3 regions of the Kitasatospora sp. NPDC004240 genome follow, and region 3 is predicted to be linked to each of the others. Evidence: riboswitches for the same ligand, from Rfam matches in the RefSeq annotation. Region 3 holds a riboswitch; each other region holds the start of a gene.

Region 1 (9,816 bases), on a different contig from region 3:
CCCGGCATCGCGCTGGCCGCCCTCGCCGACGGTGACCCCTGGACGGCCGCCCTGGTGCTGCGCGAGGCGGTCACGGTGGCCGAGGCCGCCGGGCCCGCCGGTGAGTGGGTGGGCACCCTGGTCCACGTCTGGCTGGGCACCGCCGTCCTGCTGGAGAGCGGGCCCGAGCAGGCCGTGCCGCACATCGAGCGGGGCCTGGCCGCCGCCCGCGCCCGCGGCGACCGGCTGGCGATCTACGTCGCCCTGTTCAACCTCTCCCAGGCGCGCGCCGCGCAGGGCGAGCACGAGCGGGCCCGGGCCCACCTGGAGGAGGGCATCCGGCTCTCCGAGCAGACCCGCGACCTCGCCAACCTCGCCTACTTCCTCGACGCGCTGGCGGTCGCCGAGGACACGGAGGCGCCCGAGGCGGACGGCCGGGCGGCGCGCGTCGCCACCCTGCTCGGCGCGGCCCGCGCCCTGCGCGAGAGCGTCGGCTTCGGCGTCTACGCCTACTACCGCCCGGACGAGGCCCTGCGCAAGGCGGCCGCCGCCCGCGCCCGCGACGCCCTCGGCGAGGACGCCTTCGCCGACGCCCTGGACGGGGGCCGCGCGCTCACCCTCACCGGGGCCGTGGCGTACGCGCTGGGGCGGGCGTGACGCCGGCCGCCGCCGCGGGTGGCCGTACGGGGCCGGTGTCGGCGGCCCGTCGTGCGCGCCGTTCAGCGTTCAGAGGGCGGTGAGGACGTCCTCGGAGGCGTCGTCCAGGACGAAGCCGTTGTCGAGCCGGACGCGGACCGTCACCCGGTCGCCCCGCTCCCGGTAGGCGGCCCAGCCGGGCTCCAGGGCCGCGACCTCCTCCTCCAGCCGCTTGCGGCTCTCCGCGGGCATGGTGTGGCCGTAGTCGTCGAGCAGTGACCGCAGCCGCTGGTACTCCAGCACCTCGTGGCTCTCGGACAGCCGCCCGACCACCCGCTCGACCACGCCTTCGGTGCCCGCCCCCAGCGACAGGTACCCGACGACGTCCCCGGTCGCCCCGGCGACCGCGTCACCGAGTCCGACGTCCTCCGCCAGCCGTACCCGCCGGCCTTCCGTCAAGCTCATCGAATCCTCGTTCCTCGTTCGTCGTGCCGTGTGGTGCGTACCCGACCCATGTCATCGGGCATCCTGCGGTCAGGTGCCGTGCGGGGCGATGATCCGCTCGGCCAGCTCCTTGGCGGCCGCGGCGGGGTCGGTGGCCGGGCGGGTGGCGCCGGCCGCCAGGACGCCGTCGATCAGCAGCAGCAGCTGGTCGGCGCCGTGCCCGGGCCGGGGGTGCCCGAGGGCGAGCAGTTCGGCCGCCAGGAGGCCGGTGACCCGCTCGCGGTAGCCGCGGGTGACGGCGTGCCCGGGGTGGTCGGGGTCGGCGAGGGCCAGATCGGCGGCGAGGTAGCGGCAGCCCCGGAAGTCCGGCTTGGCGACGATCGCGGACAGCTCGTCGAACACGGCCAGCAGGCGCTCGCGCGGGTCGTCGCCCGCCGCCCGCATGGTCCGCTCGTAGGCGGCCTCGTCCTCGGCGGCGCTGCGCCCGAGCACCTCGGCGATCAGCCCGTCCTTGCCCCCGAAGTGCTCGTAGAGGGAGCGGCGGGCCACGTTGGCGCCCTTCAACAGGGCGTCCACGCCCACGCCGACGCCGTGCCGGTAGGTCAGCTCCTGGGCCGCCGTCAGCAGCCGCTCGCGAGGTCCGGGTTCGGAGGTGCTCATGGGGCCAAGCCTGCCAGGCGGAGGGTGGTAGATCAACCGGTCTATCTGGGCCGATCGACCGGTCCGCCCGCCACCGCGGCCCGCACCCACCCCTATGGATCGCCGACGAACTCATCGCCCGCCTCAACCGCGGCTGAACCGCCGGGCCGCGCCGCCACCCGACACCCCTCCCCAGCTGCGGCGATCATTGAGAGGCCAAGCTCACACCCGGAGGACCTGCTGCGACGACACCGTCACGCGCTAGCCTCCGCACATGACGGTCTCGCCCGAAAGGCTCCCCCTGGCCGCCGAGTTCCCGGACGCAACCCGTGAGCAGTGGCAGCAACTCGTCGCAGGTGTCCTGCGCAAGTCCGGCGCCAACCCGGTTGACGGCGCGGCGGCGGAGGACGCCCTCTCCACCGACATCGAGGACGGGCTGCGCGCCCGCCCGCTGTACACCGCCGAGGACACCGCGGCCGACCCCGGCTACCCGGGCTTCGCGCCGTTCACCCGCGGCGGCCGGGCGCAGGGCTCGGTGCCGGCCGGCTGGGACGTCCGCCAGCGCCACGCGCACCCGGACCCGCGCCGCTCCAACGAGGCGGTGCTCGCCGACCTGGAGAACGGCGTCGCCTCCGTCTGGCTGGCCGTCGGCGGCGAGGGGCTCCCGGTCTCCGCCCTGCCGGCCGTCCTGGACGGCGTCTACCTGGACCTGGCGCCGGTCGTCCTCGATGGCGGACCCGAATTCGCCGCCGCCGCCGAGGAGTTGCTGCGGCTGTACGCCGAGCGCGAGGTGCCCGCCGCCGACGCGCGCGGCAACCTCGGCGCCGACCCGCTCGGCCTGCTGGCCCGTACCGGCCGCGACGAGGACACCGACCGGCTGCTCGACGCGGCCACCGCGCTGGCCGTCCGCTGCGACCGCGAGCAGCCCGGCATCCGGGCGCTGACCGTGGACGCCCTCGCCTACCACGACGCCGGCGCCTCGGCCGCCGAGGAGCTCGGCTGCTCGCTCGCCACCGGCGTCGCCTACCTGCGCGCCCTGACCGCGGCCGGCCTGTCCGTCGACGCGGCCTGCGGGCAGCTGGAGTTCCGCTACGCGGCCACCGCCGACCAGTTCCTCACCATCGCCAAGTTCCGTGCCGCGCGCCGCCTCTGGGCCCGCGTCGCCGACGTCAGCGGCGCGTCCGCCGACGCCGCGGCGCAGCGCCAGCACGCCGTCACCTCCCGCGTGATGATGACCGAGCGCGACCCGTGGGTGAACATGCTCCGCACCACCGTCGCCGGCCTCGCCGCCGGTGTCGGCGGCGCCGACGCGGTCACCGTGCTCCCGTTCGACGAGGCGCTGGGCCTGCCCGACGCCTTCTCCCGCCGGGTCGCCCGCAACACCCAGGCGATCCTCCAGGACGAGTCGCACCTCGCCCGGGTCATCGACCCGGCCGGCGGCTCCTGGTACGTCGAGCAGCTCACCGAGGAGCTGGCGCAGGCGGCCTGGGCCTGGTTCCAGGAGATCGAGCGGGCGGGCGGCCAGCGCGCCGGCCTCACCTCCGGCCTGGTGCCGGAGCGCATCGCCGCGACCTGGGCCGAGCGCTCGGTGGACCTCGCCCACCGCCGTGAGCCGATCACCGGCGTCAGCGAGTTCCCGAACCTGGCCGAGCAGGCCGTGGTCCGCGAGCCGGCTCCCACGCCGCTCGGCGGCGGCCTCCCGCAGGTGCGCCGCGCCGAGGCGTACGAGGCGCTGCGCGCCCGCTCCGACGCGAGCTTGGCCGGGACCGGCGCCCGCCCGCGGGTCTTCCTCGCCGCGATCGGCCCGGCGGCCGCCCACACCGGCCGGCTGACCTTCACCGCCAACCTGCTCCAGGCCGGCGGCATCGAGACCGTCTCCGCCGCCTCGGCCGACGCCGGCGAGCTGGCCGTCCGCTTCGCGGAGAGCGGCGCCGCCGTGGCGTGCCTGTGCTCCAGCGACGCGCTGTACGAGGAGCACGCCGAGGCCGTCGCCGCGGCACTGAAGGACGCCGGCGCCCGGCGCGTCCTGCTGGCCGGACGGCCGGGGGAGCGGGGCGAGGCCTACCAGCGGGCCGGGGTGGACGAGTTCGTCTTCGCGGGCGGCGACGCCGTCGCCCTCCTCACCTCGGTCCTCGACGAGATCGGAGCGGCGGCATGATCCCCGACTTCACGCAGATCGGCCTGGACGCCGCGAACGGCGCCGGGACCACCCACGAGCAGTGGCGCTCCGCCTGGGAGCGGGCCACCGGCAAGGACGTCGAGGAACTGCTCTGGCAGACCCCCGAGGGCATCGGCGTCAAGCCGCTGTACACCGGCGCCGACCTGGCCGACGTCGACTTCCTCGGCACCTACCCGGGCGTCGCCCCGTACCTGCGCGGCCCGTACCCGACGATGTACGTCAACCAGCCGTGGACGGTCCGCCAGTACGCCGGCTTCTCCACCGCCGAGGAGTCCAACGCCTTCTACCGCCGCAACCTGGCGGCCGGCCAGAAGGGCCTGTCGGTCGCCTTCGACCTGCCGACCCACCGCGGCTACGACAGCGACCACCCGCGGGTCACCGGCGACGTCGGCATGGCCGGCGTGGCGATCGACTCCATCTACGACATGCGCCAGCTCTTCGACGGCATCCCGCTGGACAGGATGTCGGTGTCGATGACCATGAACGGCGCCGTGCTGCCGATCCTGGCGCTCTACATCGTGGCCGCCGAGGAGCAGGGGGTGCCGCCGGAGAAGCTGGCGGGGACCATCCAGAACGACATCCTCAAGGAGTTCATGGTCCGCAACACCTACATCTACCCTCCGCAGCCCTCGATGCGGATCATCTCCGACATCTTCGCGTACACCTCGCAGAAGATGCCGCGCTACAACTCCATCTCCATCTCCGGCTACCACATCCAGGAGGCCGGGGCCACCGCCGACCTGGAGCTGGCCTACACCCTGGCCGACGGCGTGGAGTACCTGCGCGCCGGCCTCGCCGCCGGCATGGACGTGGACGCCTTCGCGCCCCGCCTGTCGTTCTTCTGGGCCATCGGCATGAACTTCTTCATGGAGATCGCCAAGCTCCGCGCGGCCCGCCTGCTCTGGGCCAAGCTCGTCAAGGAGTTCGACCCCAAGAACGCCAAGTCGCTGTCGCTGCGCACCCATTCGCAGACCTCCGGCTGGTCGCTCACCGCCCAGGACGTCTTCAACAACGTCACCCGCACCTGCGTGGAGGCGATGGCCGCGACCCAGGGCCACACCCAGTCGCTGCACACCAACGCCCTCGACGAGGCGCTCGCCCTGCCCACCGACTTCTCCGCGCGGATCGCCCGCAACACCCAGCTGCTGCTGCAGCAGGAGTCCGGCACCTGCCGGGTCATCGACCCCTGGGGCGGCAGCGCGTACGTCGAGAAGCTCACCCACGACCTCGCCGCGCGCGCCTGGCAGCACATCCAGGAGGTCGAGGCGGCCGGCGGCATGGCCAAGGCCATCGACGCGGGCATCCCCAAGCTGCGCGTCGAGGAGGCCGCAGCCCGCACCCAGGCCCGGATCGACTCCGGACGCCAGCCGGTGATCGGCGTCAACAAGTACCAGGTCGCCACCGACGAGCAGATCGAGGTGCTCAAGGTCGACAACTCCTCGGTGCGCGCCCAGCAGATCGAGAAGCTGCGCCGCCTGCGGGCCGAACGCGACGAGGCCGCCTGCCAGGACGCCCTGCGCGCGCTGACCGCCTCCGCCGAGCGCGGCCCGCGCAACGACGGCACCCTGGACGGCAACCTGCTCGCCCTCGCCGTCGACGCGGCGCGCGCCAAGGCCACCGTCGGCGAGATCTCGGACGCCCTGGAGAAGGTGTACGGGCGCCACTCCGGCCAGATCCGTACCATCACGGGTGTGTACCGAGACGAAGCAGGCCCCACCACCGCCGTCCAGCGCACCCGCGAGCTCGTCGAGCGGTTCGACGAGGCCGAGGGCCGCCGCCCGCGCATCCTGGTCGCCAAGATGGGCCAGGACGGCCACGACCGCGGCCAGAAGGTGATCGCCAGCGCCTTCGCCGACCTCGGCTTCGTGGTCGACGTCGGCCCGCTCTTCCAGACCCCGGCCGAGGTCGCCCGCCAGGCCGTGGAGGCCGACGTCCACATCGTCGGCGTCTCCTCCCTCGCCGCCGGCCACCTGACGCTGGTGCCCGCGCTGCGCGCCGAACTCGCCGCCGCCGGACGCGAGGACATCACCATCGTGGTCGGCGGGGTCATCCCCCCGCAGGACGTCGACGCCCTCCACGAGGCCGGTGCCACCGCGGTGTTCCCGCCCGGCACGGTCATCCCGGAGGCCGCCCACGACCTGCTGAGGACGCTGGCCGCGTCCCTCGGCCACGAGCTGTGAGCCGCTGACCCGTGGCCCGCACGATCGATCTGGACCAGTACGTCCAGGGTGTCCTCGACGGCTCGCGCGCCTACATCGCGCGGGCCATCACCCTGGTCGAGTCGGGCCGCGCCGACCACCGGGAGCTTGCCCAGCGGCTGCTGCTGGAGCTGCTCCCGCACTCCGGCAAGGCCGTCCGGGTGGGCATCACCGGCGTCCCCGGCGTCGGCAAGTCCACCTTCATCGAGGGCCTGGGCACCATGCTCACCGGGCGGGGCCACCGGGTCGCGGTGCTCGCCGTCGACCCGTCCTCCAGCCGGACCGGCGGCAGCATCCTGGGCGACAAGACCCGGATGGAGAAGCTCGCCGTCGACCCGGCCGCGTTCGTCCGCCCCTCGCCCACCTCCGGCACCCTCGGCGGCGTCGCCCGGGCCACCCGGGAGAGCATGGTGGTGATGGAGGCCGCCGGGTACGACGTCGTCCTGGTGGAGACCGTCGGCGTCGGCCAGTCCGAGACCACCGTCGCCGACATGGTCGACTCCTTCCTGCTGCTCACCCTCGCCCGCACCGGCGACCAGCTCCAGGGCATCAAGAAGGGCGTGCTGGAACTCGCCGACATCGTCGCCGTCAACAAGGCGGACGGCCCGCACGAGCTCGACGCCCGTGCCGCCGCCCGCGAACTGACCGGCGCGCTGCGGCTGTTGCAGGCCCCCGACGCCGCCTGGACCCCGCCGGTGCTCACCTGCAGCGGCCGCGACGGCACCGACCTCGACACGGTGTGGGAGCGGCTGGGGCAGCACCGGCGGATCCTGGAGGCCACCGGCGCGCTCGACGCCAAGCGCCGCGACCAGCAGGTCGACTGGACCTGGGCGATGGTCCACGACCAGCTGCTCGCCCGGCTGCGCGCCCACCCGGCCGTCCGCCGGCTCGCGCCCGGCATCGAACAGCAGGTCCGCGACGGCACGCTGACCGCCACCCTGGCGGCCGAACGGATCCTGGCGGGCTTCCACACCCCGGCCGACGCCGACCAGGCCTGACACCCCCTCACCCGGTGCCGGGTGCCCCTCCCACGGGGCACCCGGCACCGGGCTTTCCGTACCCGTCCCGATCCGTGGACACCTCGTGGGATTCCCGTGCCGGGCCGCCGGATTGCCCCTATGCTGGCCGGGCAGCTGGTTCGCTCCTGTCCGCCAGACAGGCGCGTCGCAAGAGGGAACCCGGTGACGCCTTTCAACTGGCCAGTCCGGGACTGCCCCGCAGCGGTGAGCGGGAACGACCGCCGTCATACGCACTGGGCCCGCACGGGCCTGGGAAGCGACGGCCACTAGGAGTCCGCCCTTTCACGGGTGGACGGGCCCGCGAGTCCGAAGACCTGCCCGTTGCCCGTGCGCGACCGATCGCGCGCGGACCTCCCGGTGACCTCGTGGGCGGGTCGGCGTACACAGAAGGCGGAGTCCGGCACCTTACGTGCCCGGGCGGCCCGCCCGGTCCGTCATCCTTTGCGCCCTCGTCCCGTCCCCGGGAACATGAGGAACCAGACTCGCGAAGGAGAGTCCCTTGACCGCGAAGTCCACGCCCGCGCAGTCCACTTCGGCGCGGCCCGTACCCGCGCAGTCCACTTCGGTGCGGCCCGTACCCGTGCAGACCCGGGCCACCGTCCACGGCTACCCCCGCCAGGGCCGGGGCCGGGAGCTCAAGAAGGCCGTCGAGGGTTACTGGAAGGGCACCGTCACCGCCGCCGCCCTCCGCACCACCTCCGCCACCCTGCGCCGGGACAACTGGCGGCAGCTGGCCGACGCCGGCGTCCAGGAGGTCACCACCGGCGACTTCTCGCTGTACGACCACGTGCTGGACACCACCGTCGCCCTCGGCGCCATCCCCGCCCGCCACCGCGCCGCCGTCGCCGCCGACCCGCTCGACGGCTACTTCGCCATGGCGCGCGGCACCCAGGAGGCCGCGCCGCTGGAGATGACCAAGTGGTTCGACACCAACTACCACTACCTGGTGCCCGAACTCGGCCCCGACACCGTCTTCACCGCCAACCCGGCCAAGGCCGTCGGCGAACTGCGCGAGGCCCTCCTGCTCGGCCACACCGCCCGGCCCGTCCTGCTCGGCCCCGTCACCTACCTGCTGCTCGCCAAGCCCGCCCCCGGCGTCGCCGCCGACTTCCAGCCCCTCACCCTGCTCGACCGGCTGCTGCCCGTCTACGCCGAACTCCTCGCCGAACTGCGCGCCGCCGGCGCCGAATGGGCGCAACTCGACGAGCCCGCCCTCGTCCAGGACCGCACCCCCGCCGAACTGGGCGCCGCCGCCCGCGCCTACCGCGAGCTCGGCGCCGTCGAGGACCGGCCCAAGCTGCTCGTCGCCAGCTACTTCGATCGCCTCGGCGAAGCCCTGCCCGTCCTCGCCAAGGCCCCCGTCGAAGGCCTCGCCCTGGACTTCACCGGCCCCGCCGCCGCCAACCTGGCCGACCTCGCCGCCGCCGGGGGCCTGCCCGGCAGGCGCCTGATCGCCGGCGTCGTCGACGGCCGCAACGTCTGGATCAACGACCTGGAGAAGTCGCTCGCCACCCTGGCCACCCTGCTCGGCCTCGCCGGCACCGTGGACGTCGCCCCGTCCTGCTCACTGCTGCACGTCCCCCTCGACGCCACCGCCGAACGCGAACTCGACCCGCAGATCGCCCGCTGGCTCGCCTTCGCCCGCCAGAAGAGCACCGAGACCGCCCTGCTCGCCCGCGCCCTGCGCGAGGGCACCACCGCCATCACCGCCGAACTCGCCGCCAACCGCGCCGACCTCGCCTCCCGCGCCACCTCCCCGGTCACCCGCGACCCGGCCGTCCGCGCCCGCGCCGCCGCCGTCCCCGCGGCCGACACCCGCCGCCCCCAGCCGTACGAGGTCCGCACCGAGGCCCAGCGCGCCCGCCTCGGCCTCCCGCTGCTGCCGACCACCACCATCGGCTCCTTCCCGCAGACCGCCGAACTGCGCACCGCCCGCGCCGACCTGACCGCCGGACGGATCGACCGGGCCGCCTACCGCGAGCGCATCGAGGCCGAGATCCGCGAGGTCATCGCCTTCCAGGAGAAGGCCGGCCTGGACGTCCTCGTCCACGGCGAACCCGAACGCAACGACATGGTCCAGTACTTCGCCGAGCGGCTCACCGGCTACCTCGCCACCCGGCACGGCTGGGTCCAGTCGTACGGCACCCGCTACGTCCGGCCACCGGTGCTCGCCGGTGACATCTCCCGGCCGCAGCCCCTCACCACCGACTGGTACCGCTACGCCCAGGACCTCACCGACCGCCCGGTCAAGGGCATGCTCACCGGCCCGGTCACCATGCTCGCCTGGTCCTTCGTCCGCGACGACCAGCCGCTCGCCGACACCGCCCGCCAGGTGGCCCTCGCCCTGCGCGACGAGGTCACCGACCTGGAGGCCGCCGGCGCCGCCGTCGTCCAGGTCGACGAGCCCGCCCTGCGTGAGACGCTCCCGCTGCGCGCCGACGGCCACGCCGGCTACCTGCGCTGGGCCACCGAGGCCTTCCGCCTCGCCACCTCCGGGGTCCGCGCCGACACTCAGATCCACACCCACATGTGCTACGCCGAGTTCGGCGCCATCATGACCGCCATCGACGACCTCGACGCCGACGTCATCTCCCTGGAGGCCACCCGCTCCCACATGCGGGTGGCCGGCGAACTCGCCGAGGCCCGCTACCCCCGCGAGGTCGGCCCCGGCGTCTGGGACATCCACTCCCCGCGCGTCCCGGGCACCGAGGAGACCGTCGCC
Region 2 (9,816 bases), on a different contig from region 3:
ACTCGTGCAGCTTCGATCCCTGTGAAGCCACGTGAACCGCCGGAACGCAGTGGGCCGATCGGCTAGCGTCCGAGCCATGCATACGGAGACCTCTCAACCGGCACTGCCCGAGCATGAACTGGTAACCACCAGCACCACCGTCGTCTACACGAACCGCTGGATGACCGTACGCGAGGACACGACTCTGCGGCACGATGGTGCCGAGGGCATCTACGGTCTGGTGGAGAAGCCTGACTTCGCGCTGATCGTCCCGTACGCCGACGGCGGGTTCCATCTTGTCGAGCAGTACCGGTACGCGGTCAAGGGGCGCTACTGGGAGTTCCCCCAAGGCTCCTGGGAGGACAAGCCGGAGGCGGACCCGCTCGCCCTCGCCCGCGGTGAACTCGCCGAGGAGACCGGGCTGACCGCCGGCGCCATGACGCCGCTGGGGCACCTGTTCGCGGCATACGGATTCTGCGACCAGGGCTTCCACGTTCTCCTTGCAACGGACCTCACCGCCGGCGAGACCCACCTCGATGAGACGGAGGCAGGTCTGATCAGCCGCTGGTTCTCCGAAGCGGAGGTGTGGCAGCTCATAGCCGAGAGCCGGTTCAAGGACGCCCCCTCCATCGCTGCCCTGGCCCTCTTCCAGCGCCATCGCGCAGAGCATGGCGAATAGCAGCGCCACGCTCACACCGGCGAACCGGGCAGGACCCGGCATGGCAGGCAACGGCACGGCGGCAGGCCGATGTGAAGACCCTGGTAGGACCGGTCTCACCACCTGATGGTTTGTGGCTTCCCCGGCCCGGCGCTCGTGCCGGGCCGGGGGAGCGGCTCAGGGGCGATGGGTGGTGATGGTGATCGGGTGGGCGGTCCAGGTGGTGAGGTCGCCGATGTAGAGGGTGACGCTCCAGTGGCCGTGGCGGGCGAGGCAGCGGGCGACGCCGCCGCTGTTGCCCGGCCCGATGCAGAGGCGGACGAAGTCCCGGTGGGCCTCCCGGACGGGCAGGGCGCGCACCCGTTCCCAGAGAACGGGCAGCGCGTGGTCGAGGCTGGGGAACAGGACGGGCGCCATGAGGCCGGTGATTCTGGCCCGGACGACGCTCACGGGGCGGACTCGGCGGCGACGTGGCACCACACGAACTTGCCCACCCCGCCGGGACGCGGCGACCAGCCCCACTGGACGGCGAGTTCGCGCACGAGGTGCAGGCCGCGGCCGGACTCGGCGTGGGCGGCCGGGCGGGGGAGAGCGGCGGGGGGCGTGGTCGAGGCGTCGTGCACCTCGATGCGGAGCAGCCCGCCGGCGAGCTGGAGCCGGAGGTAGAGGAGGCGCCCGCGCGGGACGGCGGCGTGCCGGACGGCGTTGGTGACCAGCTCGGAGAGCAGCAGTTCCCCGGTGGGGAGCAGGAGTTCGCCGCCCGGGAGACCGGAGAGGAACGCGCGGAGCTGCTGCCGGGCGATCCCCGGCGAGCGAACGCTGCGCGGGAGCCAGCAGGTGTGTTCGGTCGGGGCGGGGGGAGTGGTCGTGGCGATTTCGGGCACGGCGGAGCCACCTCCGGGTGTGTGGGTGCGATGAGAGCGGCTGAGGGCAAAGGAATGCCCGGGTAGCGACGCCATGATCACTATGTGATGACATGGCGGCTACGTTGAGTAGCATGCTCTTGCTGACTTCCAGAGTGCAAGTCCCCACTTTGGAAGGGTTCAAAGATTGTTGCTGCGGGCAGGGCGCGGCAGACTGGCAACCCACATACCCGACGGAAGGTCAGGCGCGTGCCGGTCAACAGGAATCCGACGGTCCGACAGCGACGGCTCGCCCGAACGCTCAAGGAGCTCCGGGTTGCCGCCAAGTTGACGATCGCCCACTCGGCGAGACACCTCGCCTGCGCCGAGAGCAAGATCAGCCGGATCGAGGCCGCGCAGTCGGGTGTCCGGCTGGTGGATCTCCGGCTGTTGCTGGACCTGTACGGCGTGACGGACACCGCGACCCGGGCGCAACTGGAGGATTTGGCCCGCGAAGGGCGGACTCGCGGCTGGTGGGATCGATACTCGGACACCCTGTCGCCGCTGTACGCGGACTACATCTCGTTGGAAGCCGACGCGGCCGACATGTACAGCATTCAGACGCTTGTTGTACCCGGAATCCTGCAGACGAAGGACTACACACGCGCGGTTGTTCGGGCTCAGATCGAGGATGCAACCTCGGAGCAGGTTGAGACTCTGACCGCGGTCCGGCAGGAGCGTCGCGCCGTGCTTTCACGCGAGATGCCGCTGCGGGTTTGGGCTGTGCTGTCGGAGTCGGCGCTCAGGCACCAGATCGGGGGTGTTGATGTCATGCAGGAGCAGCTGCGGTTCCTCGTTGAAGCTGCCGAACAGCCGAACATCAACATTCAGGTGCTTCCCGAAGCCTCGGACGTGCACGCGGCACTGTTCGGGCCGATGACCATACTGAGCTTCCCGGATTCCACCGAGACCGACGTCGTCTATGTCGACAGTCTGCTCAGCACGTTGTACATGGAAGAGCCGGATGAAGTGCGGAAGTACGCGGCTCTGTTCCGTCGGGCCTTGGCGGAGTCGTTGCCTCGGACGGAATCGGCCACCCTCATCGAACGCATTGCCAAGGAGAAGGTCGAGAGGTCATGAGTGCCGTGTTGAACGTTGACCCAGCTGGCGATTGCTGGCGCAAGTCGTCCTACTCGGGTGCGCAGAGTGAGTGCGTGGAGATCGCCGTCGATGCGCCTGACGCCGTGCCCGTCCGGGACTCGAAGGACCCGTCCGGGCCGGTGCTCAGGTTCTCGCCGGTGGCCTGGGCATCTTTCATCGTGGCGGTCAAGGATGGAACGATGTCGTCCTTCTGACCGGAATGGCGCTGCCCCCGCAGAGGTGTCCGCGGGGGCAGCGGTGGCAGACAAGGGATGTGACACGCATGAGCGTTCTTAAGTCCGTCGGCCAGGCTTGGTACAAGAGCAGCTATAGCGCCCAGGCCGGCGATTGCGTGGAGACGCGGATCGAGGGCGGGGGAGTGGCGGTTCGGGACTCCAAGGCGCCGACGGGGCCGGTGTTCGTCTTCGACCGGCAGGCCTGGGAGTCGTTCGTCGCGGCGGTCAGGGACGGGGAGATACCGTCCGTCTGAACCCCGGAACGGGCGACGGCCCCCGCGGAGGTGTCCGCGGGGGCCGTCGTCGTTCCGTCCTTCGTTCCTAGAAGTCGTCGTCGAAGGAGACCGAGCCCTCGACGGCGACCTGGTACGCCGAGACGCGGCGCTCGAAGAAGTTGGTCAGCTCCTGGACGTTCTGGAGCTCCATGAAGCCGAACGGGTTGGTGGACCCGTAGCGGATGGGCAGACCCAGGCGGGCCAGGCGCTGGTCGGCCACGGCCTCCAGGTACTGGCGCATGGACTCGGTGTTCATGCCGGGCAGGCCCTCACCGCACAGGTCCTGGGCGAACTGGAGCTCGGCCTCGACGGCCTCCTCCAGCATCTCCGTCACCTGCTTCGCCATCTCCTCGTCGAAGAGGTCCGGCTCCTCCTCGCGGACGGTGTCGACCACCGAGAACGCGAAGTCCATGTGCATCGACTCGTCGCGGAACACCCAGTTGGTGCCCGTCGCCAGCCCGTGCAGCAGGCCGCGGCTGCGGAACCAGTACACGTAGGCGAACGCCCCGTAGAAGAACAGGCCCTCCACGCACGCCGCGAAGCAGATCAGGTTGAGCAGGAACGCCCGCCTGTCCTCCTTCGTCTGCAGCGAGTCGATGTGGTCGACCGCGTTCATGTACTTGAAGCAGAACTGCGCCTTCTGGTGGATGGAGGGGATGTTCTCCACCGCCGCGAAGGCCGCCGCGCGGTCGTCCGGGTCGGGCAGGTAGGTGTCGAGCAGCGTCAGGTAGAACTGGACGTGCACGGCCTCCTCGAACAGCTGCCGCGACAGGTAGAGCCGCGCCTCCGGCGAGTTGATGTGCTTGTAGAGGCTCAGCACCACGTTGTTGGCGACGATCGAGTCGCCCGTCGCGAAGAAGGCGACCAGCCGCCCGATCATGTGCCGCTCGCCCTCGCTCAGCTTGGCGAGGTCGGCGACGTCGGAGTGCAGGTCCACCTCCTCCACGGTCCAGGTGTTCTTGATCGCGTCCCGGTACCGGTCGTAGAACGACGGGTAGCGCATCGGGCGCAGGGTCAGCTCGAACCCGGGGTCGAGCAGCATCTTGCGGTCGTCGGCGGTGGGCATTACTGGCAGGCCTCGCAGGACTCGGGGTTCTCCAGGGAGCAGGCCAGCGCGGCCTCCTCCTCCGGGGTGAGGGTCGGGGCTCCCACGGTCGGGGCGGCCACCGGCGCGGCCGTACGGGCGGCACCCGAGGCGGCCTGGGCGATCCGGGTGGCCGGGCGCGAACGCAGGTAGTAGGTGGTCTTCAGACCGACCTTCCAGGCGTACGCGTACATCGAGCTGAGCTTGCCGATGGTCGGCGCCGCCATGAAGAGGTTCAGCGACTGGCTCTGGTCGATGTACGGCATGCGGGCCGCCGCCAGGTCGATCAGCGCGCGCTGCGGCAGCTCCCACGCGGTGCGGTACAGCGAGCGGACCTCGGCGGGCAGCCATCCCAGCTCCTGCACCGAGCCGTTGGCGTCGCGCAGCGCGTCCCGGGTCTGCTGGTCCCAGACGCCGAGCTCCTTGAGCTCGCGCACCAGGTACGGGTTGACCTGGAGGAACTCACCGGACAGCGTCTCGCGCTTGAACAGGTTGGACACCTGCGGCTCGATGCACTCGTACACGCCGGCGATGGAGGCGATGGTCGCGGTCGGCGCGATCGCCAGCAGCAGCGAGTTGCGCAGGCCGGTGACGGCGATCCGCTCGCGCAGCGCCGACCAGCGGTCCGCCCACTCGGGCGCGGCCGTCGGGAAGTGGTCGATGTGCAGCTCGCCGCGGGCGGCGCGGGTCTCGCCGTACGCCTCGTGGCGGCCCAGCTGCTCGGCCAGGTCGGCGGAGCGCTCGTAGGCGGTGAGCATGATGCGCTCGGAGATCAGGGTGGACAGGCGCGCGGCCTCGGCGGAGTCGAAGTCGATCCGCAGCTTGAAGAAGACGTCCTGCAGGCCCATCACGCCGAGGCCCACCGGGCGCCAGCGGTTGTTGGAGTTGCCGGCCTCGGGGGTCGGGTAGAAGTTGATGTCCACCACGCGGTCGAGGAAGGTCACGGCGGTGCGCACGGTGGCGTCCAGCCGCTCCCAGTCCATCGCGTTCAGCAGGTCGCCGGCGCCGGCGCCGTCGGCGACGTGCGCGCCCAGGTTGACCGAGCCGAGGTTGCAGACCGCGGTCTCGGAGTCGTCGGTGACCTCCAGGATCTCGGTGCAGAGGTTGGAGGAGTGCACCGTGCGGCCCGGCAGGGCGGTCTGGTTGGCGGCGCGGTTGGAGGCGTCCTTGAAGGTCATCCAGCCGTTGCCGGTCTGCGCCAGGGTGCGCATCATGCGGGCGTACAGGGTCTGCGCGGGGATGGTGCGCACGGCCTTGCCGGCCAGCTCGGCCTTGCGGTACGCCTCGTCGAAGTCGGCGCCCCACAGGTCGACCAGCTCGGGGACGTCGGCGGGGGAGAACAGCGACCAGTCCTCGTTGGCGTTGACCCGGCGCATGAACTCGTCCGGGATCCAGTGCGCCAGGTTGAGGTTGTGGGTGCGCCGCGCCTCCTCGCCGGTGTTGTCGCGCAGCTCCAGGAACTCCTCGATGTCCGCGTGCCAGGTCTCCAGGTAGACGCAGGCCGCGCCCTTGCGGCGGCCGCCCTGGTTGACGGCGGCGACCGAGGAGTCGAGGGTGCGCAGGAACGGCACGATGCCGTTGGACTTGCCGTTGGTGCCGCGGATCAGCGAGCCGCGCGAGCGGATGCGCGAGTAGGACAGGCCGATGCCGCCGGCGTGCTTGGAGAGCCGGGCGATCTGGGCGTAGCGCGAGTAGATCGAGTCCAGGTTGTCCAGCGGCGAGTCCAGCAGGTAGCAGCTGGACATCTGCGGGTGGCGGGTGCCGGAGTTGAACAGCGTCGGGGAGCTGGTCAGGTACTCCAGACGGCTCATCAGCCGGTACAGCTCGGCGACCTCGGCGACCGACTGCTCGTTGTCGCCGACCGCCAGGCCACAGGCGACGCGGAGCAGGAAGTGCTGGGGGGTCTCGACGACCTTGCGGGTGATCGGGTGGCGCAGCAGGTACCGGGACTGCACGGTGCGCAGGCCGAAGTACTCGAAGCGGTCGTCGCCCTGAGCGTCGATCAGCGCGTTCAGCGCGTCGGCGTGCTTGGCGACGAAGGCGGCGGTGGTGTCGCCGATCAGGCCCTCGGCGTGGCCGACGGTGATCGAGTCGGCGAAGGTGACCGAGCCCTGGCTGACGGCCTCGTCCACGATCTCCAGGGCGAGCAGGCGGGCGGCCAGCTTCGAGTACTGGGGGTCCTCGGCGATCATCGACGCGGCGGCCTCCACGGCCAGCCCGCGCAGCTCGGCGAAGTCGGAGCCGGCGTGGCGGCCGCGCAGCGCGGCGGCGGCGACATGGCCGGGGTCCACCTGAAGGAGATCGACGCTGCGGTCGGTGAGCAGCCGCAGGAGCGCGCCGCCGGGGTCGGAGACCGTCGGGTCGGCGGGGGCGGAGCTGGAACCCTGGGTGGGCAGGGTGGCTGAGGCAGCGGTGGTCAAGGCGCTCTCTCCTGGCGGCGATCGGCGGCGGTGGATCGGGTCGGCCGGGACCGTTCGGGGCAGGGGAGCACGACGCGATCGCCCTGCGGCATCGCGTGACGGTGACATCCCCGGCCCGCCCGCGAGGCCCGGAAGGTACTGCCGTGCTGCAAGGCCTCTGCGGGGAGGCCGTGTGGCACGCGGTCGGCAGGTCATCGGACTCACGGGCCCCCGGGTGGGCCGCCCGCACACCGCTGCGGGGCAGTCCCGGACTCCCACCGGGTTCCCCTGCGTCGACAGCAGGAGTGAGCATACATGTAGTGGCGGCTGACTTTTGCGGCACCATATGTTGTGGCCGGTGTGTCGTACGTCCCGCTGGTCAGCCCGGCGTGTCGGCACCCCGGAAGGCCTCCGGGAGGCCTCCGGGAGGCTTCTGGGAGGCCTTCGGAAGGCCTCCGGGAGGCCCTGTGACGGCCCTGTGGAGACCCCGGAGCCCGTCCTGGGCGGACGCCCCGTCAACGCCCCGGGAGCGCCCCTCAGGCGTACTTCAGGTAAACCTTGTAGGTGCTCGAATCGCCGGTCGGCGAGGTGAACTGCGCGATCAGCCGGTAGTGCCCGCTGGAGGACAGCGCGGCGCTCAGCGCGCGGTCGGTGGCGGCCGGCGCGGTGCTGTCGAGGACGACCAGGGTGAACCAGCCGTCCCGGATCGCCGCCGCGCTGCCCGCGTCGCCGCGCAGGGTCACCCCGGAGGCGGCGTGGTACTCGGTGCCCTTGCGGGCCGACACCCACTGTTCGGGGCGGCTGACCTTGCCGAGGTAGTACTCTGGCAGGCCGTCGACCGCCGTCAGGTAGCGACCTTCCGGTTCGGCGTGCACCCGCAGCACGGCGAGCAGCCGGCCGTCGTCGGGGCCGTCCTGGTAGCGCGCCGAGGACTGCTCCAGGCCGAGGGCGAGCAGCACCACCCACACCAGGATGCCCAGCTGGGGGTTGCGGAAGTGCGCGCCGACCAGGCGGGTGATGCCCACCCCGGCCAGCGGCGCGGCGAGCAGCATGCCGAGGCCCAGGTGCCGGAACAGCACCCCGGGGGTGCCCAGCCACAGGTGGATCGCGGGGACCAGCAGCGCCGTCGCGACCAGGGTCGCGCCCAGCGCCGCGCGGTGCCCCCTGGTGGTGGGGACGAAGTCGCTCTCCGGTGACTCGTTCATCTGCTCGCGCCGCACGTAGGCGACCGCCCCGGCGACGGCGAGCACCGTGAACAGGCCGCCCCACTGGAGTGCGTTGAGGAGGATCTCGGTGCGCGGCCGGGCGCCGTGGCCGAGGGCCGGGGACCACGCGGCGATCTCGTCCAGCAGCCCGGCGCCGAGCAGCGCGCCGGCCGTGCCCGCGGCCAGCAGCAGGACGCGCACCGCCGCCTGGCCGAGGCCCCGGTGCGGCCGGGCGGTGACCAGGGCCAGGGCGAGCAGGGCGGGCACGGCGACGGCCGCGGCGTACGCGGTGGCGGCGGCGAGCGCGAGGGGCACGGCGGCCACCAGGACGAGCGCCACCGGCCGGCGGGCGGTGTGCACCACCACCCAGGCCGCGCAGGCCACCAGCATGACCGCCGGGGCGTCCGGGGCCGCGTAGAAGCCGACGACCACGGTGGACTGGAGGACGGCGTACGCCCCGGCGCTGCAGATCGCCACCCGCTCGTTGAACAGCCGGCGGGTGATCGAGTACAGCAGCACGGTGGTGACCAGGGCGAAGCCCAGGCTGAGCAGCCGGGTGCCCCAGATGCCGTTGGCGTTCGCAGTCCAGCCGGCCAGCGGCGGGTACAGCCAGGGCGAGCCGGGGATCCGGCCGAGCAGGTCGGTGGTCACCGCGGCGCCGTCGGTGAGGTGCGCCAGTTGCTGGCGGCCGGCCACCATGGCGGCCGCCTCGTCGGGGTGTGCGGCGGCCAGCAGACGCAGCGAGAGCGCCGCCTGGATGGCCAGCACACCGGCCAGCAGGGCGCGGGCGATCCAGCGGCGCCGGGGGCTGGGGGCCGGGTCCCAGCCGATCGCCGGGACCTCCGGGATGGTGTACGGCGCGAGCTCCACGACCCGGGAGTCGTCGACCGGCGGCCGCCCGTCGGCGCGGTGGCCGGTGCCCCGGTGTCCGTCGGCGTGCTGTCCGTCGGCGTGGTGGCCGGTGTCCCGGTGGTCGGCGTCCCGGTGGCCGCCCGCGGCCGGGGCGGCGCCGGTGGTGCCGGAGTCCCCGGCCGCCGGTGTGCGCGGGCCCGGGAAGGAGTCGGTCTCAGTGGTCATCTCGGGTTCCGGATGTCGAAGCCGTAGCGGGGGTCGGAGACGCGCTGCCTGAAGTCGGTGAGGGTCGCGGGGACGGCCTCGACCCGCCAGTCCGCCCGCTTGACGATGTTGAACCAGACGAAGCCCACGATGTCGTCGTGCGCGGCCAGTCCGTTGAAGAGCTCGGTGACGTCCGCGCGCTGCCGTTTGCCCTGCTCGGCGGCGGTCTCGCTGATGAAGAAGGGCTTCTTGCAGAAGGCGCGGATCTCGGCCATGGTCGGGCCGTACAGGGTCTCGAAGGTCTTCGGGCCGTGCTGGGTGAAGTAGCCCGTCATGCCGGCCCAGTCCACGTAGGCGTCGCCGGGGTAGTACGGCGCCAGCCGGGTGTTGGGGGCGGGGACGGTGATGTTGGGGCTCCACACCCAGATCACGTTGGTGGCGCCCGCCCGGTCGAAGATGTCGTGGACGCGGCGCCAGGCGCGGACGAAGTCCTCGGCACTGGCGGCCTGCCGGCCCCACGGGTACCAGTCGCCGTTCATCTCGTGCGCGATGCTGATCGCGATCGGCAGGTTGAGCTTGGCGGCGGCCTTGGCCACGCTCTTCACGTAGTCGTCGGTCTCGCCGTTCGCGATGGCCGCCATCGAGGGGGTGTGCGGCTCCCAGGCCATGAACGGCAGCGCCCCGGCCTCGTGGATCCGGCGCACGCCGACGGTGTCGAAGCCGTCGCCCCAGCCCGCGTAGTACTCCAGCACGTTCGGCTGCTTGCCGATCGCCGAGGTGTAGGCGGGCAGCGCGTCCATCGACTGCGGGACGTCGGGCAGCGCGGCCCCCAGGTACTTGCGGGCGGGCCGCAGCAGCGGGGTGACGTCGTACGGGATGTTCGTGGGGGCGGCCTTCGGTCTGGCGGCCGCGGTGGCCCCAGGGGCGGCCGGCCCGCCGGGG
Region 3 (9,816 bases):
AGCCCCGGACGACGACGCTGAACGGTGTGAACGTCGTCATCCTGACTCCGGAACAGTACGCCGGACTGGAATCAGCACGCCGCCGGCTGGGCGGAGCACAGGCGCACGTCGCCAGAATGAAGCTCGACCTTGACAGGAACCGGCAGCTGCCGGGCGAGGCCCAACGCGTGCTGGCGAGCGTCCCCGCCGACCAGATCGAACGGCTGGGGGGGCCAGTTGGGCCCGGGACGCGGCCTGCCCCAACTCATCGCGGACATTCGAGCCGCCCTGCCCTGCCGCGCCCGCCGGACACCTCGATGCTGACCTGACGGTCGGTCGGTCGGGCGCCACGTCGCACCGGAACAGGACCGGGGCCGAGGCCCCGAACCGCACTCACTCCCCGTGACGGGCGCGGGCTCGCGCGGGTCCGGCCCACACCCTCGTCATGGTGCGAGGAGCGGAGCACCCATCGCCTCGGCACGGGCTCGGCGCTGGGCGTGGACCTCCGCACGCCGCTCGGCGGTCTCGGCGAGCACGGCCCGGCGGACCCGGCCGGGCAGGCGGTCGATGTAGAGCATGCCGTCGAGGTGGTCGGTCTCGTGCTGGAGGCAGCGGGCGAAGTAGCCGGTGCCCTCGATCACCAGCGGGTTCCCGTCCTGGTCGAAGCCGCGCACGACGGCGCGGTCGGCACGGCCGAGTTCGCGTCGCGGGCCCGGTACGGAGAGGCAGCCCTCGCTCGTGTCGACCAGGCGGCGGGGGCCCGGGATTTCGTCGAGCACGGGGTTGAGGATGTGGCCGACGTGCCGGACGCCGTCGTCGTCGGGGCAGTCGTAGACGAAGAGACGCAGGTCGACGTCGACCTGGTTGGCGGCGAGTCCGACGCCCCGGGCCACGTACATGGTGAGGAACATGTCCTCGATCAGCCGGGAGAGCTCGGCGGTGCCGAACTCGGTCGCGGGCCGGCAGGGGCGGTGCAGGATGTCCTCGCCGACCTCGGTGATCCGCAGGACCCGGCCACGGTCGGCCTCGGGCGCGGTCCGCGGGTAGGAGTCGACGGGGTGGCCGAGCACGCGGACCCGTCGGTCCGCAGGGCTGTCCGCGCGGGAGGGTGAGGTCATGGCAGGGGCCTTTCGAGGAGTCGGGTCGGGGGTGCGGAGGCCCCGGACCTCCGGACCCGTCGGCGGGTGGCGGAGGTTCCGGGGCATCCGCGGGCGCGGCTAGCGCCCGGCGAGGAGGTTCGGCAGGGCTTCCAGAGCGCGTTCCAGCTCGGCCTCCGGCAGGCCGCCGCCCTGGGCGGTGTCCGCGTTGCCACCGCCGCGGCCGCCCAGCAGCTCGCGCAGCAGGCCGGCGGCCGACAGGCCCGTCTCGCGTGCGGCCGGGTTGAGCGCCACGATGAGCTGGCCGCCCTTGGCGCCGGTGCCGGTGACCGTCACCACACCGGGCCGCTCGCCGGGCAGCAGGTCGCGTACGGTCCGGGCCAGCAGCCTGGCGTCGGCCGGTTCCCCGCCCTGCCCGAGCCGGGCCACGAGCACGCCGCCGATGTCCCGGGCGGCGGGTGCGGCCTGTGCGGCGCGCTGGGTGATGGCGTCGCGGCGCAGTCGTTCGGCCTGCTGGTCGGCGGTCTTCAGACGGTCCAGCAGGACGGCGATGCGGTCGGGCAGTTCGGCACGGGGGGCCTGGAGTTGCTCGGCGATGCGCGCGGCGAGGTCGCGTTCGCGGGCGAGGTAACCGAAGCCGTCCAGGCCGACGGCGGCCTCGATGCGGCGCAGGCCGGCGCCGACGGAGGACTCGGCGGTGAGGGCGAGGACGCCGATCTGGGAGGCGTGGGCCACGTGGGTGCCACCGCAGAGCTCACGGGACCAGGCACCGCCGATCTCGACCACGCGGACCTGCTCGCCGTAGGTCTCGCCGAACAGGGCGAGCGCGCCGAGCTCCTTGGCCCGGTCCAGGGGCATCCAGCCCGCGCTGACGGGGAGGTCGTCGCGCAGGGCGCGGTTGGCGGCCTCCTCGACCTCGCCGCGGGTGGCGGCGGAGAGCGGGCCGCGCCAGGGGAAGTCGAGGCGCAGGTAGCCGGGGCGGTTGTAGGAGCCGGACTGCAGGGCGGTCGGGCCGAGGACCTGACGCAGGGCGGCGTGCAGGACGTGGGTGCCGGAGTGGGCCTGGCGGGCGCCGAGCCGCCAGCCGGCGTCGACCTCCGCGTGCACCGGCGTGCCGGTGACCAGTTCGCCGCCGAGGACGCGGACCTGGTGGGCGACGAGGCCGGGCACGGGCCGCTGGACGTCGATGACCTCCAGCGTGGTGCCGTCGTGGGTGGTCAGGCGTCCCGCGTCCGGGGCCTGACCGCCGGATTCGGCGTAGAACGGGGTGCGGTCCAGCACGGCGGTACCCACCGAGCCCGCGCTCAGGGAGGGCACGGTCCCGCCGTGGGCGTCGAAGAGGGCGAGGACGGTGGACTCGGTGGTGAGGGTGTCCCAGGCCTGCCAGTCGGTGGGCCCGTGGTCGGCGAGCAGCGCGCGGTACGCGGTGGTGTCGGCGTGGTGGGCCTTGTTGGCACGGGTGTCCTGGCGGGCGCGCTCGCGCTGGGCGTCCATCAGTGCGGTGAAGCCGTCCCGGTCGACGCTCACACCCTGTTCGGCGGCGATCTCCAGGGTCAGGTCGACCGGGAATCCGTAGGTGTCGTGGAGACGGAAGACGTCAGCGCTGTCGAGGGCGGGCGCGGCGGCCTCCTTGGCCCGTCGGATCGCGGTGTCCAGCACGGTGGTGCCCTGGCGCAGGGTGGAGCGGAAGGCGTCCTCCTCCCCGTACGCGAGGTCGGCGATGCGCGCGTAGTCCGCGGCGACCTCCGGGTAGGCGTCGGCCATGCAGTCCCGGGCGACGGGCAGCAGCTCGGTGAGCGCGGGGTCCTGGTGTCCGAGCAGGCGCATCGACCGCACCGCGCGGCGCAGGATGCGGCGCAGGACGTAGCCGCGGCCCTCGTTGCCGGGGGCGGTGCCGTCGGCGAGCAGCATGAGGGCCGTACGGACGTGGTCGGCGACCACCCGCAGCCGCACGTCCGCCGTCGGGTCGGCGCCGTAGCGGACGCCGGACAGGTCGGCGGCGCGCGTCAGGACGGGCCGGGTCTGGTCGATCTCGTAGAGGTTGTCGACCCCCTGGAGCAGGGTGGCCATGCGTTCCAGACCCATGCCGGTGTCGATGTTGCGGCGCGGGAGTTCACCGAGGATCGGGTAGCCGGTCCTGCCGGTGCCCTCGCCGCGCTCGTACTGCATGAAGACGAGGTTCCAGAACTCCATGTACCGGTCCTCGTCGACGGCGGGGCCGCCTTCGCGGCCGAGCGCCGGGCCGCGGTCGTAGTACAGCTCGGAGCACGGGCCGCACGGCCCGGGAACGCCCATCGACCAGAAGTTGTCCTCGTCGCCGCGCTCGACGATCCGCTCGGACGGCAGTCCGCTGACCCTGCGCCAGATCGCCGCGGCCTCGGCGTCGGTGTGGTGGACGGTCACCCAGATGCGGTCGGGGTCGAGCCCGAAGCCGCCGTCGGCCTGCGAGGAGGTGGACAGTTCCCAGGCGTGGGCTATCGCCTTCTCCTTGAAGTAGTCGCCGAAGGAGAAGTTGCCGTTCATCTGGAAGAACGAGCCGTGCCGGGTGGTCCTGCCGACCTCGTCGATGTCGAGGGTGCGGACGCACTTCTGCACGCTGGCGGCCCGTGGCCAGGGCGCCTCGGCCTCGCCGGTCAGATAGGGCTTGAAGGGCACCATGCCGGCGTTGACGAAGAGCAGGGTCGGGTCAGGGGTCGGCAGTGGTGCGGACGGGACGACGGTGTGGCCGCGGGCGGCGAAATGGTCGAGGAAGCGGCGGTGTATCTCGGCGGTCTGCACGGGTGGCTCCAGGACGTGGGAGAGGGCCGGCGTAATGGTGGAGAGACGGACTCGCGGTCAGCGCGGGTAGCGGCGGCCCACCTCGGAGATCTCGCTCTCCCGGGGCCCGGCGCGTGTACCGGCCGGTCCGCGGCCGCCGGGCACGGCACTCGGCGGCGGGAGGGCGGTCGCCCTGTTCACGAGGGCGAGCAGCCCTCGGCGGGGCCGTGGGCGCCTATCTGTCATCGCGCGGCCCCCGCCGACGCTCCCCGCTGCGCCGGCACGGGTGTTCCGGGGTGGTGGGGGCCGAGCATGACGACCACCCCGCCGGGATGCGGCGCGGGGCTGGTGACCGGACTCCATCCGTGCCGCAGGTAGAAGTCCATCGGTCCGCCGGCGGCAGCCGCGGTGAGCAACCAGCACCGGCCGCCGGGCGCGTCCGTGGTCACCGCCCCCAGCAGCGCGCCCCCCGCTCCCCGGCGGGCGTGCTCGGGGTGGACCACCAGTTCGTCGATCTCGCGCGCGCCGCACAGCAGCTCGCGTGTCAGCCGCCCGCCGAGGCCGCCGCTGGCGAGGGCGTAACAACGGTCGGAGGGGAAGGGGTCCGGCGTGGTCCAGGCGGTGGCGAATCCGACGAGGCGACCGTCGGTGCGGTAGGCGGCGGCCGCGGTGAATCCGGGTCGGCCGCTGTCCCGGTCCAGCCGGGCGAGGTAGTCGTCGGCCTTGTGCGCGGGTTCGTTCCACGGCGGTCGGCCGAAGGCCTGCGCGTACACGGAGCGGATCTCCGCCCGCACGCCGAGCAGCTCGGTGCGGCCGACGCGGCGCACCTCGGTGGTGGTCATGCGACGCGGGCCGTGGCGCGCGGGGTGAGGGCCGCGTACTCCAGGGGCGCGGAGGGGTCGATCGAGAGGTCCGCGGGGGCGGGTGCGGCGCCGGACCGGACCAGCAGGTCGCCGATGGCGGCGATCATGGCGCCGTTGTCGGTGCACAGGCGCAGGGGTGGGACGCGCAGGGTGATGCCGGCGGCGGCGCAGCGTTGTTCGGTGAGGGCGCGGATGCGGGAGTTGGCGGCGACGCCGCCGACCACGACGAGGGTGCCGATGCCGTGGTCGACGCAGGCGCGGACGGCCTTGCGGGTGAGGGTGTCGGCGATGGCCTCCTGGAGGGCCGCGGCGGCGTCGGGGACGTGCGGCTCGGTGCCGGCGGCGCGTTGGGCCTCGACCCAGCGGGCGGCGGCGGTCTTGAGGCCGGAGAAGGAGAAGGCGTACGGGGGGTCGTTGGGTCCGCTGAGGGGGCGGGGGAGGCGGACGGCGTTCGGGTCGCCGTCGCGGGCGGCGCGGTCGATGGCGGGGCCGCCGGGGTAGGGCAGGTGGAGGATGCGGGCGACCTTGTCGAAGCATTCGCCGGCGGCGTCGTCGAGGGTGTCGCCGAGGTGGAGGATCGGGTCGCGGGCGAGGTCGCGGACGAGCAGCAGCGAGGTGTGGCCGCCGGAGACGATGAGCACGACGCAGGGGTTGGGCAGGGGTTCGCCGTCGAGGGTGGCGGCGGCGACGTGGCCGGCGAGGTGGTGGACGCCGTAGAGGGGGACGCCGAGCGAGAAGGCATAGCTCTTGGCGGCGGCGACCCCGACCTGGAGGGCGCCGGACAGCCCGGGTCCGGCGGTGACGGCGACGGCGCCGACGTCGGCGAGGGTCAGCCCGGCCCGGTCGAGGGCCTCACGGACGACGGGGGCCATCGCGTGGACGTGCGCGCGGGCGGCGATCTCGGGCACCACGCCGCCGTAGCGGGCGTGTTCGTCCATGGAGGACGCCACGGCCTGGCCGAGCAGCCTCCCGTTGTGGACCAGACCGGCGCCGGTCTCGTCGCAGGACGACTCGATCCCCAGCACCACCGGCGATCCCACCATGGCAGGGCTCCTTATTGCTTGTGGCTAGTAACTGCAACTATTGTGCAATAAAGCTCGCGTTGCGGTGGTGGGCAGCCCGCTGTGGGGGCTGCCGGCCGGCCCGGTTCTCTCTCGCGGCCCCGAAGACGTCATGCCCTCCGAGCCGCCGCGTGGTGGCGGCCCGGAGGGCATGACGTTCGGAGTGCTGCTCAGTTCGTCGGTTCGACGCGGGCGTTCCAGCGCTGTTCGACGTTGCTGAGGCGCCAGTAGGCGAGGGCGCAGGCCCAGACGACGACGAACAGGCCGACGATGACGTAGCCGACGTTGTCGAGGCTGATGTCGGCGATCCAGGTGCTGACCGGGTCGGTGAGGTCGAGCTTCTCGTGGAGCACGCCGACCAGCTCGATGGTGCCGATGAGGAAGGCGACGGCGATGGACAGGCCGGTGATGGTGAGGTTGTAGTAGACCTTGCGGACCGGGTTGGAGAACGCCCAGTGGTAGGCGAAGTTCATGAAGGTGCCGTCGAGGGTGTCGAACAGGCTCATGCCGCAGGCGAAGAGCAGCGGCAGGCAGAGGATCGCGTACCAGGGCAGGCCGGAGGCGGCGCCGGAGCCGGCCATCACCATGAGGGCGACCTCGGTGGCGGTGTCGAAGCCGAGGCCGAACAGCACCCCGAGCGGGTACATCTGGCCGGGCCGGGTGATGGCCTTGGTGAGCCGGCCGAGGATGCGGTTCATGAAGCCGCGCTCGTCGAGGTGCTTCTCCAGCTGCTTCTCGTCGAACTGCCCGGCCCGCATGGCCTTGTACACCTTGTAGATGCCGGCCAGGGCGAAGAGGTTGAGGGCGGCGATCAGGTAGAGGAAGGTGCCGGAGACGCTGGTGCCGATCACGCCGAGTACGCCGTGGACGCTGGACTCCTCGTCGACCAGGGTGCCCGCGAACTGGGCGCCGGCCGCGACGAGGGCGGCCATCGCCATCACGATGCTGGAGTGGCCGAGGGCGAACCAGAAGCCGACCGAGATGGGTCGCTGGCCGTCGGCCATCAGTTTGCGGGTGGTGTTGTCGATGGCGGCGATGTGGTCGGCGTCGAAGGCGTGCCGCATGCCCAGGGTGTAGGCGGTGACGCCGAGGCCGACGCCGAACACCTGGGTGCCGACGGTGTAGTCGTTCGGGGCGACCAGCAGGAACAGCGTGCCGAAGGCGACGACGTGCATGGCGACGATGACGCCGAGCAGCCCGGCGGTGCGGATGGTGTCCTGGCGCTGCCAGCGTGGTGGCACGGTCGATGACGGCTTTTCGTCGGTGAGGGTCATGACGGGTTGGCCTCTCCAGCTCCTCGATGGGGGCACCCCCGGCTGAGGTCGGGGGAGTCGTGCACGCCGTGGCCGGTCTCCTGGCTCTGGGTGGACGGCGCCGACCGTGTCCGGGCAGCGCCGAGCGTGCCCCTGCCTCGCCTTCCCGGTGCCGTACGGCACCCGTGACTGCCCGCTGGCGCGGACCCGGCAGGGGCACTTCCCGTTCACAGTGGCGAGGGCCGCTCCGGAATCGGCCCCTGAGGGGGCGTCACCGGTCTTCCCGAGCACCACGGCGCGGACCACCGTAGGGGCAGGGTCCGCTTCTCAACAAGCTTGCGCAGTTGCGCATAGGTTGCAATAACGCAACGTGGCGGCATGCGTACGACACCGGGGGGCGGGGGTGGGACGGGCGATCGACGGTGCCGCGGTGCGGTCGGCGGCTGCGGCGGTGACCGACCGGGACGGTACTGCCCGGCCCGGAGCTCGTCCCCGGGGCGGAGCCGGTCCGGCTGGTGTCCAACTTCCAGAACGGTCTCAAACGGCTCCCGGTCCGCTGGCGGCGCCCGCCCGGCTGACGCGGGCGCGGTCGCCCGGGGGAGGGGTGAGGGCCGGCCGGAGCGGTGTGGTGACCGGGTCGGCGTCGCGCAGCGGGTGGCCGCTGCCGTGCCAGACGGAGAGCACGTAGGCGCTGAACGGGTGGTGGGCCCAGCGTTCGGGGACCCGCAGGACGAGCCGGTAGGCCTCGGGCTCCTCCTCGCCGGGGTTCGGGGCGGGGGCGGCCGGGAGGTCGCCGGACTCGGCCAGCAGCCGGTGGACGTCGGCGGGAAGGGTGAACACGGCCTGCCGGGGGCGTCCGGTGAGGGTGGTGCGCAGTACGGCGGTGGCGGCCAGGTCGGCGGTGAGCAGCGCGTCGAGCTCCGCCTCGTCGACGGGTGCGCCGCCCGGGACCGACGGGCCGGCGGGGAGCCGGAGCAGGGCCCGGACCAGGCCCGCGAGGTAGCGGCGCAGCGCGTCCGGGTCCGCGACCGTCAGGCGGCGCAGGATGGCCTGGTAGTGCAGTTCCTCCGGCACCCCCTGGTCGCGGTCGGCCTCCCGGAGCAGCGTCCGGTCGACGGCGTCCGGGTCGCGCCAGCCGGCCCGGTAGTCCGCGGCCAGCACGCGGACCTCGGCGTGCAGGGGGCCGAGGGCGTCGGGGTCGTGCGGGTCCTGGATGCCGTGCGGGCCCCGGAGGTCGTGCGGGTCGTCGAAGAGCAGGGCGCGCAGGCCGTCGAGCAGATCGACCAGCCTGGCGCCGGTGGCCTGGTGCAGGCGGCGCAGGGTGCAGCGCAGCAGGACCTTCTGGAAGAGGCTGAGCGTCAGGCGCAGTTCCAGCCCCCACCGCCACTCGTCCTCCGTCATCGAGGCGTGGCCGACCACGACGTCGGCGACCAGCTCCGGGTTGCTGATGTCGGCGGGCATCCGCCGGGTGACCAGGCCCTGTTCGGTGCGGAACCGGGCGTGGCTGAAGTCCGTGTTGTTGAGCAGCAGCAGCGGGTAGACCACCGGCGAGCCGCCGGCCCGCAGCACCTCCTCGATCCCGTCGAGGAAGGTCCGCGGGGTCTCCCCGGGCAGGCCCCAGATGAGGTCGGTGTAGGTCGGGATGCCGAGCTCCCGGAACGCCTGCTGCATCCGGTGGTAGTGCGCGGGGCGGATGTTGGACCGGTTGGCGATCTCCAGCACCTCGGGGTCGAAGGACTGGGTGGACAGCGTGATCGCGCCGGTCAGCCCGGCCTCGTGCAGGATGCGGGCGATCTCCACCACCCGGTCCGTGGTGTTCTTCGCCCAGTTGGTCATGACCAGGATGCGCTTGTCGTACCGGCGGCAGAGGTCGACCAGGATCCGGGCGATCTCCCGGTCCCGCGGCAGCAGGCCGAAGTTGGCGTCGGCGATGAACAGGGACGCCCCGTCGGGGGCCAGCCGGACGATCCGGTCGAGTTCGGCCTCGATCCGCTCCAGCGGGAACTGCCGGACCTTGGCGTTGGTCGCGCCGCCCCAGTAGCAGAAGGCGCAGCTGTACGGGCAGCCGCGGTTGGTCTCGTAGACGATCAGCCAGGAGGACGCCAGGTCGGCGTCCGGGTAGACGGGGCTCAGCAGGGGTGAGGGAACCTGGGCCAGGTCGGCGATGCGCGGGGCGGGCGGGGTGGTACGGACCCGGCCGTCCGGGCCGCGGTGGCTGATCCCGGCGATCCGGTCCAGCAGCGGCCGGGGCCGGGCCAGTTCACGCAGCAGCTCGGCGAAGCGCAGCTCGCCCTCGCCGTGCACCAGGACGTCCACGTCCGGCGACTCGGCGAACAGCGCGTCGGCCTGGTGGGTGACGTCGTTGCCGCCGAGCACCACCAGGCAGTCCGGCCAGCGCTCCTTGATCAGGGCGGCCAGTTCCAGGGACTCCGCGCGGTTCCAGAAGTAGACGGTGAAGGCCACCAGGAACGGTGGCTCCGACGCCGGACGGGCCAGCCGGTCGAGCACCTCGGCGAAGACCCTCCGCCGGTCGGCGGCGCGCAGGTGGTGCACGTGCCGCTCGAAGCGGTGCGCGGCCCGGACGACCGGATCCTGCTGGGCGGCGGCCTGGAGGTAGCCGAGGGTGATGCTGTACCTGATCCCGGGGAGTGCCGTCAGCTCGATCAGGTGCACCGGGCGGCGCTTGCGGTGGTCGGTGGTGGTCACGGGGGCTCCTCGGGGTGAAGGGTGGGCGCTGGCCGCCGGGGCCGCCCGCATCACCTTCCCGGTCTCCATCTACGACGCGGTCGCCCGCTCGCAGAACTTC

What was found. A riboswitch is a leader RNA that binds a small molecule or an ion and turns the genes downstream of it on or off. The one in region 3 is predicted to bind cobalamin.
Region 1: it holds a riboswitch for cobalamin, as region 3 does, so the genes downstream of both, metE (5-methyltetrahydropteroyltriglutamate--homocysteine S-methyltransferase) here and ACWEQL_RS11625 (HoxN/HupN/NixA family nickel/cobalt transporter) in region 3, are expected to answer to the same signal.
Region 2: it holds a riboswitch for cobalamin, as region 3 does, so the genes downstream of both, ACWEQL_RS03215 (ribonucleoside-diphosphate reductase subunit alpha) here and ACWEQL_RS11625 (HoxN/HupN/NixA family nickel/cobalt transporter) in region 3, are expected to answer to the same signal.

The regions. Positions count from the first base shown of each region.
Region 1 covers NZ_JBSGFD010000030.1:49,054-58,869, reverse strand. Annotated here, with positions in the region: gene ACWEQL_RS11050 (ATP-binding protein) at 1-636, shown strand, start outside; gene ACWEQL_RS11045 (hypothetical protein) at 706-1,080, opposite strand; gene ACWEQL_RS11040 (TetR/AcrR family transcriptional regulator) at 1,150-1,719, opposite strand; gene ACWEQL_RS11035 (methylmalonyl-CoA mutase family protein) at 1,973-3,856, shown strand; gene scpA (methylmalonyl-CoA mutase) at 3,853-6,057, shown strand; gene meaB (methylmalonyl Co-A mutase-associated GTPase MeaB) at 6,069-7,073, shown strand; cobalamin riboswitch at 7,193-7,430, shown strand; gene metE (5-methyltetrahydropteroyltriglutamate--homocysteine S-methyltransferase) at 7,660-9,816, shown strand, end outside.
Region 2 covers NZ_JBSGFD010000006.1:81,925-91,740, forward strand. Annotated here, with positions in the region: gene ACWEQL_RS03180 (NUDIX domain-containing protein) at 77-658, shown strand; gene ACWEQL_RS03185 (hypothetical protein) at 815-1,054, opposite strand; gene ACWEQL_RS03190 (ATP-binding protein) at 1,084-1,521, opposite strand; gene ACWEQL_RS03195 (DUF5753 domain-containing protein) at 1,750-2,619, shown strand; gene ACWEQL_RS03200 (DUF397 domain-containing protein) at 2,616-2,834, shown strand; gene ACWEQL_RS03205 (DUF397 domain-containing protein) at 2,903-3,109, shown strand; gene ACWEQL_RS03210 (ribonucleotide-diphosphate reductase subunit beta) at 3,177-4,196, opposite strand; gene ACWEQL_RS03215 (ribonucleoside-diphosphate reductase subunit alpha) at 4,196-6,742, opposite strand; cobalamin riboswitch at 6,803-6,930, opposite strand; gene ACWEQL_RS03220 (ArnT family glycosyltransferase) at 7,150-8,895, opposite strand; gene ACWEQL_RS03225 (glycoside hydrolase family 26 protein) at 8,892-9,816, opposite strand, start outside.
Region 3 covers NZ_JBSGFD010000032.1:50,321-60,136, forward strand. Annotated here, with positions in the region: gene ACWEQL_RS11600 (hypothetical protein) at 1-308, shown strand, start outside; gene def (peptide deformylase) at 423-1,097, opposite strand; gene alaS (alanine--tRNA ligase) at 1,197-3,854, opposite strand; gene ACWEQL_RS11615 (GNAT family N-acetyltransferase) at 4,076-4,675, opposite strand; gene tsaD (tRNA (adenosine(37)-N6)-threonylcarbamoyltransferase complex transferase subunit TsaD) at 4,672-5,736, opposite strand; gene ACWEQL_RS11625 (HoxN/HupN/NixA family nickel/cobalt transporter) at 5,928-7,031, opposite strand; cobalamin riboswitch at 7,085-7,320, opposite strand; gene ACWEQL_RS11630 (radical SAM protein) at 7,548-9,716, opposite strand; partial or broken gene ACWEQL_RS11635 (TerD family protein) at 9,763-9,816, shown strand, end outside.